One region of the Ferrimonas pelagia genome, then DNA from elsewhere that is predicted to be linked to it. Evidence: predicted binding sites of a transcription regulator. Region 1 holds the regulator's gene; each other region holds the start of a gene.

Region 1 (2,277 bases):
GCGCCTTTGAGCACTTCCGCCGCGATGGCTACCGTGGTGTTGACGGGGTTGGTGATCACGCCAATACAGGCCGTCGGTGCCGTCTCGGCGACTTTCCCTACCAGGTTACGAATGATCCCGGCATTCACGTTGAACAGATCCGCCCGATCCATCCCGGGCTTGCGGGCCACCCCAGCAGAGATCAGGACCAGATCAGCCCCTTCCAGCGCGGGGGTCGGATCTTCACCGGCAAAACCAACCGCCTCAACGGCGGTTGGAATGTGACTGATGTCGGCGGCCACCCCGGGCGTCACCGGGGCAATATCATACAGCGACAACTTGCTGCCTGCCGGCAGATTGAGTTTCAACAACAGAGCCAAAGCCTGACCAATCCCGCCAGCGGCGCCAAGTACAGCAACTTTCATGATTTATCTCCAACTTTCCCTGATTGGCGTGACCCGGGTCACACTCCCGTTTTCGCGCCCACGATACCCAAAGCAACGCGCATTAGCAATGATCTCAACCCGTAACTCTGGCGGATTTTTGTGCAAACGCGAAAACATCCTTTCATTGAATTATTATGCTTAAAATATGAATCACAGTTGATTTTTAAGCGGGTTTTATGCACAGTTGCAGATAACAACCACAGCGAACAGTCAGAATGTGTCATGAGAAACAGTAACCAGCAAGATGAATTGGTACGTGCATTCAAATCTCTGCTAAAAGAGGAACGTTTTGGCTCCCAAGGTGAGATCGTCAGCGCCCTGCAATCCGCGGGTTTTGCCAACATTAATCAGTCCAAAGTCTCCCGCATGCTCAGCAAGTTTGGCGCCGTGCGGACCCGCAACGCCAAACAAGAGATGGTCTATTGCCTCCCTGCCGAGTTAGGTGTTCCCACCGCCAATGCACAGCTGCGCAACCTGGTGTTGGATGTGGATCATAACGGCACCATGATCGTGGTCCGTGCCAGCCCTGGAGCGGCACAGTTGATCGCCCGTTTACTGGATTCGATGGGCAAGGCCGAAGGGATCCTCGGCACCATCGCCGGCGACGACACCATCTTCATCGCCCCATCCGATGTCAACCACCTCAACGACACCTTGGTGATGGTCAAAGAGCTGTTTAACTACGTCGACTGAGCCTCGGCGCGATCAAAAAAGCCCGGCTGATGCCGGGCTTACCATCCTGTCAAACAGCGCGCCGAATTAAAGACCCGCCGCCCCCTCAAGGAAGTCGATGGAGGGCGCAAAGTAAGCCGCGCCCGTCACGGCCTGAGTGTACTTGAGCAGGTGGTCGTAGTGACCGCCCTCGCCCATCACCATAGAGCGAAGCTGAGCGGTGAAATGCGCCGGGGTATTGCAACAACTGATAAAGAACAGCCCCTGCTCCTGCATATTGCCGTAGGGCATGCTCTGACGCAGGATCTCCATGCTACTGCCATCAGCGTGCTTCAGGTTGGTCCGCTTAATGTGGGCAAACGGCGCCTTGGCATCACTGGGGTATTCATGGTTCTCCACCTTAGTGCGACCTATGGTGTCTTCCTGAGTCTTCAGTGACTGCTGATCCCATAACGCCATGTTGTGCACGTAGCGTTGGGTATGGATATAGCTGCCATTTTGAAACGGCCGGTCTTCCTCCCCCACCAAAGCAACAGCCCGGCGGTTAACGCCCACCGGATTCTCTGTGCCATCGACAAAGCCGGTCAGATCCCGACTGTCCAGGTAGCGGAAGCTGCGCACCTCTTCCACCAAGTCAGCCAGACCGATCAGGCGACGACAGACCTCTGAGGCCGCGACGTGGTTCACGTCCAAACGATCGCTGCGCAGATGAACGAACAGATCCACTGGTTGACTCGGCGCCTGCCGATCATCCGCTTCAAATTGCGGGAACGGCGTCAGCTCGGCCGGACGCTGCTTCGGGTAGAGGGTGTCCCAATAGTTGGCCCCCACCGCGATAAAGCCATTGAAGGCGCAATCGGCATTGCGATCGGCCGAGCTCTGCAACCAAGATGCCAGGCCTGCCAATACGCGAGGCAAGGCGGCCTCAGCCCCCTCGCAGGCATTAAACATCAAATACAAACCGTGCAGATTGCCTTCTGCACATATTCCGCCCTGCTCCCTAGGCATAGATGTGTCCTTATTGTGATTCTCAGACGCCATGATGCGCTTCATCCTTAGGTTGATCCAGCCCCAAGTGTGCTGAGGCCGGGTTATCCTAGCAAGCGTCATCCCATCAAAACTTGATCCGCATTAATTTCGGTGGCGAGCGCCCACCACAACGGCAACAGCGCATCACCAA
Region 2 (2,277 bases), on a different contig from region 1:
GTGAGGGATCTGCAGCAGCTCCAATAACGGAACGAACGGGGCCCCCAACCAGCTAAATAACGGGGTGGACTCGGCGATCACCAGCGCGATAGTACCAATCGCCATCACCACCGGCAGCACGCCTAACACCATATCGGCGGCGTTCTGAACGCCCTCTTTCGCTACGCTGCGAGCGCTCTTTACCTGGCTGGCACGGCCCAACGCCATTTTGTAGCCGTAAGACAATGAGGTTTCACCGGCTGGCACCACTTCATCGTCCGAGCGGCGCGCTTCGCCATTGATAAACACGTCCTTCTTGCGCGACAGCGGCGGCAGACGTGGTACCACAACTGCGGCGACCAAGCCAGCGAGGCAGACGGTGCCATAAAATGGCAGGAAATAGGCTTCCAGACCGACGGTGCTGATCACCACTAGGCAGAAGGTGATGGATACCGCGGTAAAGGTGGTGCCGATCACCGCCGCTTCACGCTCGGTAAACAGGCCCTGCTCATACTGCTTGGAGGTCATCAGTACACCGACCGAGCCATCGCCCAACCAAGAGGCAAAGCTGGTCACGGCAGAGCGTCCCGGCAGGTTAAACAACGGACGCATTAACTTGGTCAGCAGGCAGCCGATCAGCTCCAGCAGGCCGAAGTTAATCAACAAGGGCAACAGCAACCCAGCAAACAGGAACACACACAGCAGCGTCGGCAGCAGATCGTGCAATACCATGCCGCCAGTGTCCTCCGAGTGGATGATCTCAGGGCCAACACTAAACGCGGTCAGCAGGATAGCGATCGCACCGATAATGCGCGTTGCCGCCCACAACCAAGAGACGTTGAACAACCCCTGCAAAAACGGGCTCTTCATCACCACAGCAGGCTTGAACAGCTTGACCAAGGTTGTGATCGCTGCCGAGGCCACCACGACCCAGATCACCAACGTAACCGCCAGAGAATCCAGTTGGGCCAGCGTGCCCTTCGCCAAGATCGCGATCGGAATGGTCACGTTACCGCCGTATGACACGGGCGTCATAAAGAGGAAGATCCCGATCAGCGACGGGATCAGGAACATCAGAGTGTTCCGCAGAGATGAAGTCTCTTTCATAATACAGGTTTGCTCATTGTTCACGACCGTGGCCCTCTAATTCTTTTCACTAGTGGGGCTTGTTCAACCAGTGTGCATCACTATGCAAGTGGCATGACTGAGGACGCACATGCTACCGATCGACTCCTATTTTTAAAAGAGTCGATGAGCGGGAACAGTGCGACCCAGCTCACACATACTCACTCAGGCAGAGTGATTAGTTATTCACTCCACAAAACCGAGCAAAAAACCGACGTTGTTCGACCTTACTGTTTATTGCCAGCACGACGCTGCAGCTGGTCGAGCAAGTTTGGCGGCACGCCCTGAATGGTCAAGGTATCACGAACCGGATCCCAGACAACGCGCTCGCCCAAATGGCCGGCATCAAAACTGACGGACACACCGCCACCGGTACCGCTGAACTTCTTCAACTGACGTAGGGTTGACTGATCGGCCGGAAAGTCCTCTTCCAGGCCATAATCGCCATCGCTGGTAAATTGATAAAACGCGTCCAGCCCTTTGTCCGCCAATTCATCAGATACGTCTTTCATCGCAATGGTTTCACCCATGGCGGTTTGCCCTTTGCAGTAATCGAACACCGCGTCACGCGCCTCTTGCGCCTCATGTTTGTCCAGCTCGCCCTGAGCCACGAAATCCTCGACGGCCGACATCAACTGCTTGTTTTGGCGTTTGGCATCGACCCCCTCAACACAGCCCATAAAGTCGAGGAAGAAATCCGCCACCTTGCGCCCTGCCCGCCCTTTGACAAACGACAGGTACTTCTTCGAGGTGGGATCCGCTTGCCATTCGGTCAGATCGATCCGCGCCGCCAATTGCATGTTGGACAGATCCAAGTGCTCACTGCCGTGCACCTCCATCTCATCAGACACACTGACGGAAGGCTTCGGCGACAGCAAGGCCACAAACAGATAGTGGCTAGCGATATGGCTGTAGGCAGCCATCAGCAGATAGCCACCGGTAGCAAAGTCATATTTGCCCAACTCTTGACCCAGCAACTGACCCGCTTGTGCGGTAAACTCAACAAAGCCGAGCTCACCACTGCGCCATTGGGTCATGGCATGCAAAAATGCCTCGTTGGCTTCGCCATCCGGCTCGCCTTCACTGTTCAATGGCACGCCGAAATGGCCATAGCCTTTACCGGCTTTGGCGGTGTACAAACGGTGCAGCTCAGCCACCAGATCATCCGCGGCA
Region 3 (2,277 bases), on a different contig from region 1:
GCCGCGGTTGATCTTCTTCAGGGTGTCACTGTGCGCGGTCTGCAGCCCCAGCTCCAGCCACACCTCCATGCCACGCTGCTGATAGCTGGCGAGCAAGGTGAGGACTTCGTCCGGCACACAATCGGGCCGGGTGCCGACGCAGATACCGACGATGTCGGACACCGCCAGCGCCTGCTCGTATTTGTCCTTCAATACGGCGTATTCGTCGTAGGTCGAGGTGTAGGCCTGAAAGTAAGCCATGTAGCGCTTGGGCTTGCCCGCTTTAGCCGGTTTGGCCGCGTCCAAGCGACGCTCCTTGCCCTGAGCCAACTGGTCTGCCACCGAGGCCTTGCTGCCGTGCTCGGCGCTAAACGAGGAGACATTGCAGAAGGTACAACCGCCCTTACCCAAGGTGCCGTCCCGGTTCGGGCAGGTAAAGGCCGCGTCGATGGTCAGCTTATGGATCTTCTGACCATAGCGGGCTTTCATGTATTCACCCAGGGTGTGGACGTGCAGGTTCAGCCCCATGGCTCGGCTCCCTCTATAATGGCAAGACGCCCCCAAATGGGGCGCGGTCGGTGTCGAAAAAACGCGCAACTCTAACAGATGCGACGCCGCCCTGCGCCGATCCGGATCACGCCCACCGATAACCGGGGTTTATTGGCCAATAAACCCACGCAGCGCTGGGCTGGCCTTGTCGTCAGTCACACGGCGCCTTGAGCAAACGATGCCCTGTTTTAGGGCAAAATCACCAGCGTATTTATGCGCTAACACCCCGTTATTGTGCATATTTCGCTTCGGCGTGCCGGTTTGACCCATTCCCTCCCCTTTGTCAATCCATAGCGCAATCATATGATTTCATGCTACCCAAGCGTATGGTGGTGAAGTTGACCAGATTTTTGCAGCCCATTAACTTAGAATGTTCCGCTGCATAAATATGTACTTGCACCGATTGCTCCAGAACGGTGCAAAGGCTGGAGGAACGCAATGAGCCTGTATCAACCCGGTTTCGAAAAAGAAAACTGCGGATTTGGCCTGATCGCCCATATGGAAGGCGAGAGTAGCCACCGCGTGGTCCGCACTGCCATCAGTGCCCTGGACCGATTACAACACCGAGGCGCCATTGGCGCTGACGGGAAAACCGGTGATGGCTGCGGTCTGCTGATGACCAAGCCCGACGGCTTTTTTCAGCACATCGCACAAGAAAACGGATGGCGCTTAGCCAACAAATACGCGGTCGGCATGATCATGCTGGGCCATGATCCGGTGCGTCAGGCGACCACCAAGGAGATCATCCGCCAGCAGCTCGAGCAGGAAACCCTGACGGTGCTGGGCTGGCGCGAAGTGCCGGTCAATATGGACTCACTCGGTCCGATCGCCGCGGCGGACGCACCGGCGATGTTCCAAGTGTTCGTCAATGCCCCGGTGGGCTGGCGTAGCAAGGATCTCGAGCGCCGCCTCTATATGGCGCGCCGCCGGATGGAGAAGCTGCTGGTCGATGATAAGGACTTCTATGTGTCCTCCCTGTCCGGCCGGGTCATCGTGTATAAGGGCCTGATGCTGCCCCGCGATCTGCCTGCCTTCTATCCGGATCTGGCCGATCTACGCATGGAAAGCTCCATCTGTTTGTTCCACCAGCGCTTCTCCACCAACACGCAGCCACGCTGGCAGTTGGCTCAGCCGTTCCGCTACCTGGCCCACAACGGTGAGATCAACACCATCGCCGGTAACCGCCAATGGGCGCTGGCGCGTCAATATAAATTCCGCAGCCCGCTGATCCCCGATCTACAAGAGGCGGCGCCATTCGTCAACCAATCCGGCTCCGACTCCTCCAGCCTGGATAATATGCTGGAGCTGCTGCTGGCCGGGGGCATGGACATCAAGCGCGCCATGCGCATGATGATCCCACCCGCCTGGCAATCCAACCCGGAGATGGACGACGATCTCAAGGCGTTCTACGACTTTAACTCCATGCACATGGAGCCGTGGGATGGCCCGGCCGGGGTAGTTCTGACCAACGGGCGCCACGCCGCCTGTGCGGTCGATCGCAACGGTCTGCGCCCGTCGCGCTACATCATCACCAAGGATCGGATCCTGACCCTGGCCTCCGAAGTGGGCATTTGGGATTACCAACCGGATGAGGTAGTCGCCAAGGGACGGGTCGGCCCCGGTGAGCTGCTGGTACTCGATACCTACACCGGCAAACTGTTGACCTCGTTTGAGATCGATCAGGATCTCAAAAACCGTCACCCCTACGCCGAGTGGATGAAGGTCAGCGCTCGGCGCATGGTGCCAGGC

The links. The regulator ArgR, encoded in region 1, controls arginine synthesis, uptake and breakdown. The targets are predictions, from matches to a motif close to ANTGAATANNTATTCANT.
Region 2: ABEA08_RS01730 (YjiH family protein) is a predicted target of ArgR. The motif match lies at 1,278-1,295, and genes of this name have one in related genera.
Region 3: gltB (glutamate synthase large subunit) is a predicted target of ArgR. The motif match lies at 906-923, and genes of this name have one in related genera.

The regions. Positions count from the first base shown of each region.
Region 1 is NZ_BAABJZ010000024.1:135,174-137,450, reverse strand. It holds gene mdh (malate dehydrogenase) at 1-404, opposite strand, end outside; gene argR (transcriptional regulator ArgR) at 648-1,118, shown strand; gene ABEA08_RS09380 (Dyp-type peroxidase) at 1,185-2,105, opposite strand.
Region 2 is NZ_BAABJZ010000004.1:90,768-93,044, forward strand. It holds gene ABEA08_RS01730 (YjiH family protein) at 1-1,053, opposite strand, end outside; gene yejK (nucleoid-associated protein YejK) at 1,332-2,277, opposite strand, start outside.
Region 3 is NZ_BAABJZ010000020.1:28,869-31,145, forward strand. It holds gene mnmL (tRNA modification radical SAM protein MnmL/YtqA) at 1-507, opposite strand, end outside; gene gltB (glutamate synthase large subunit) at 967-2,277, shown strand, end outside.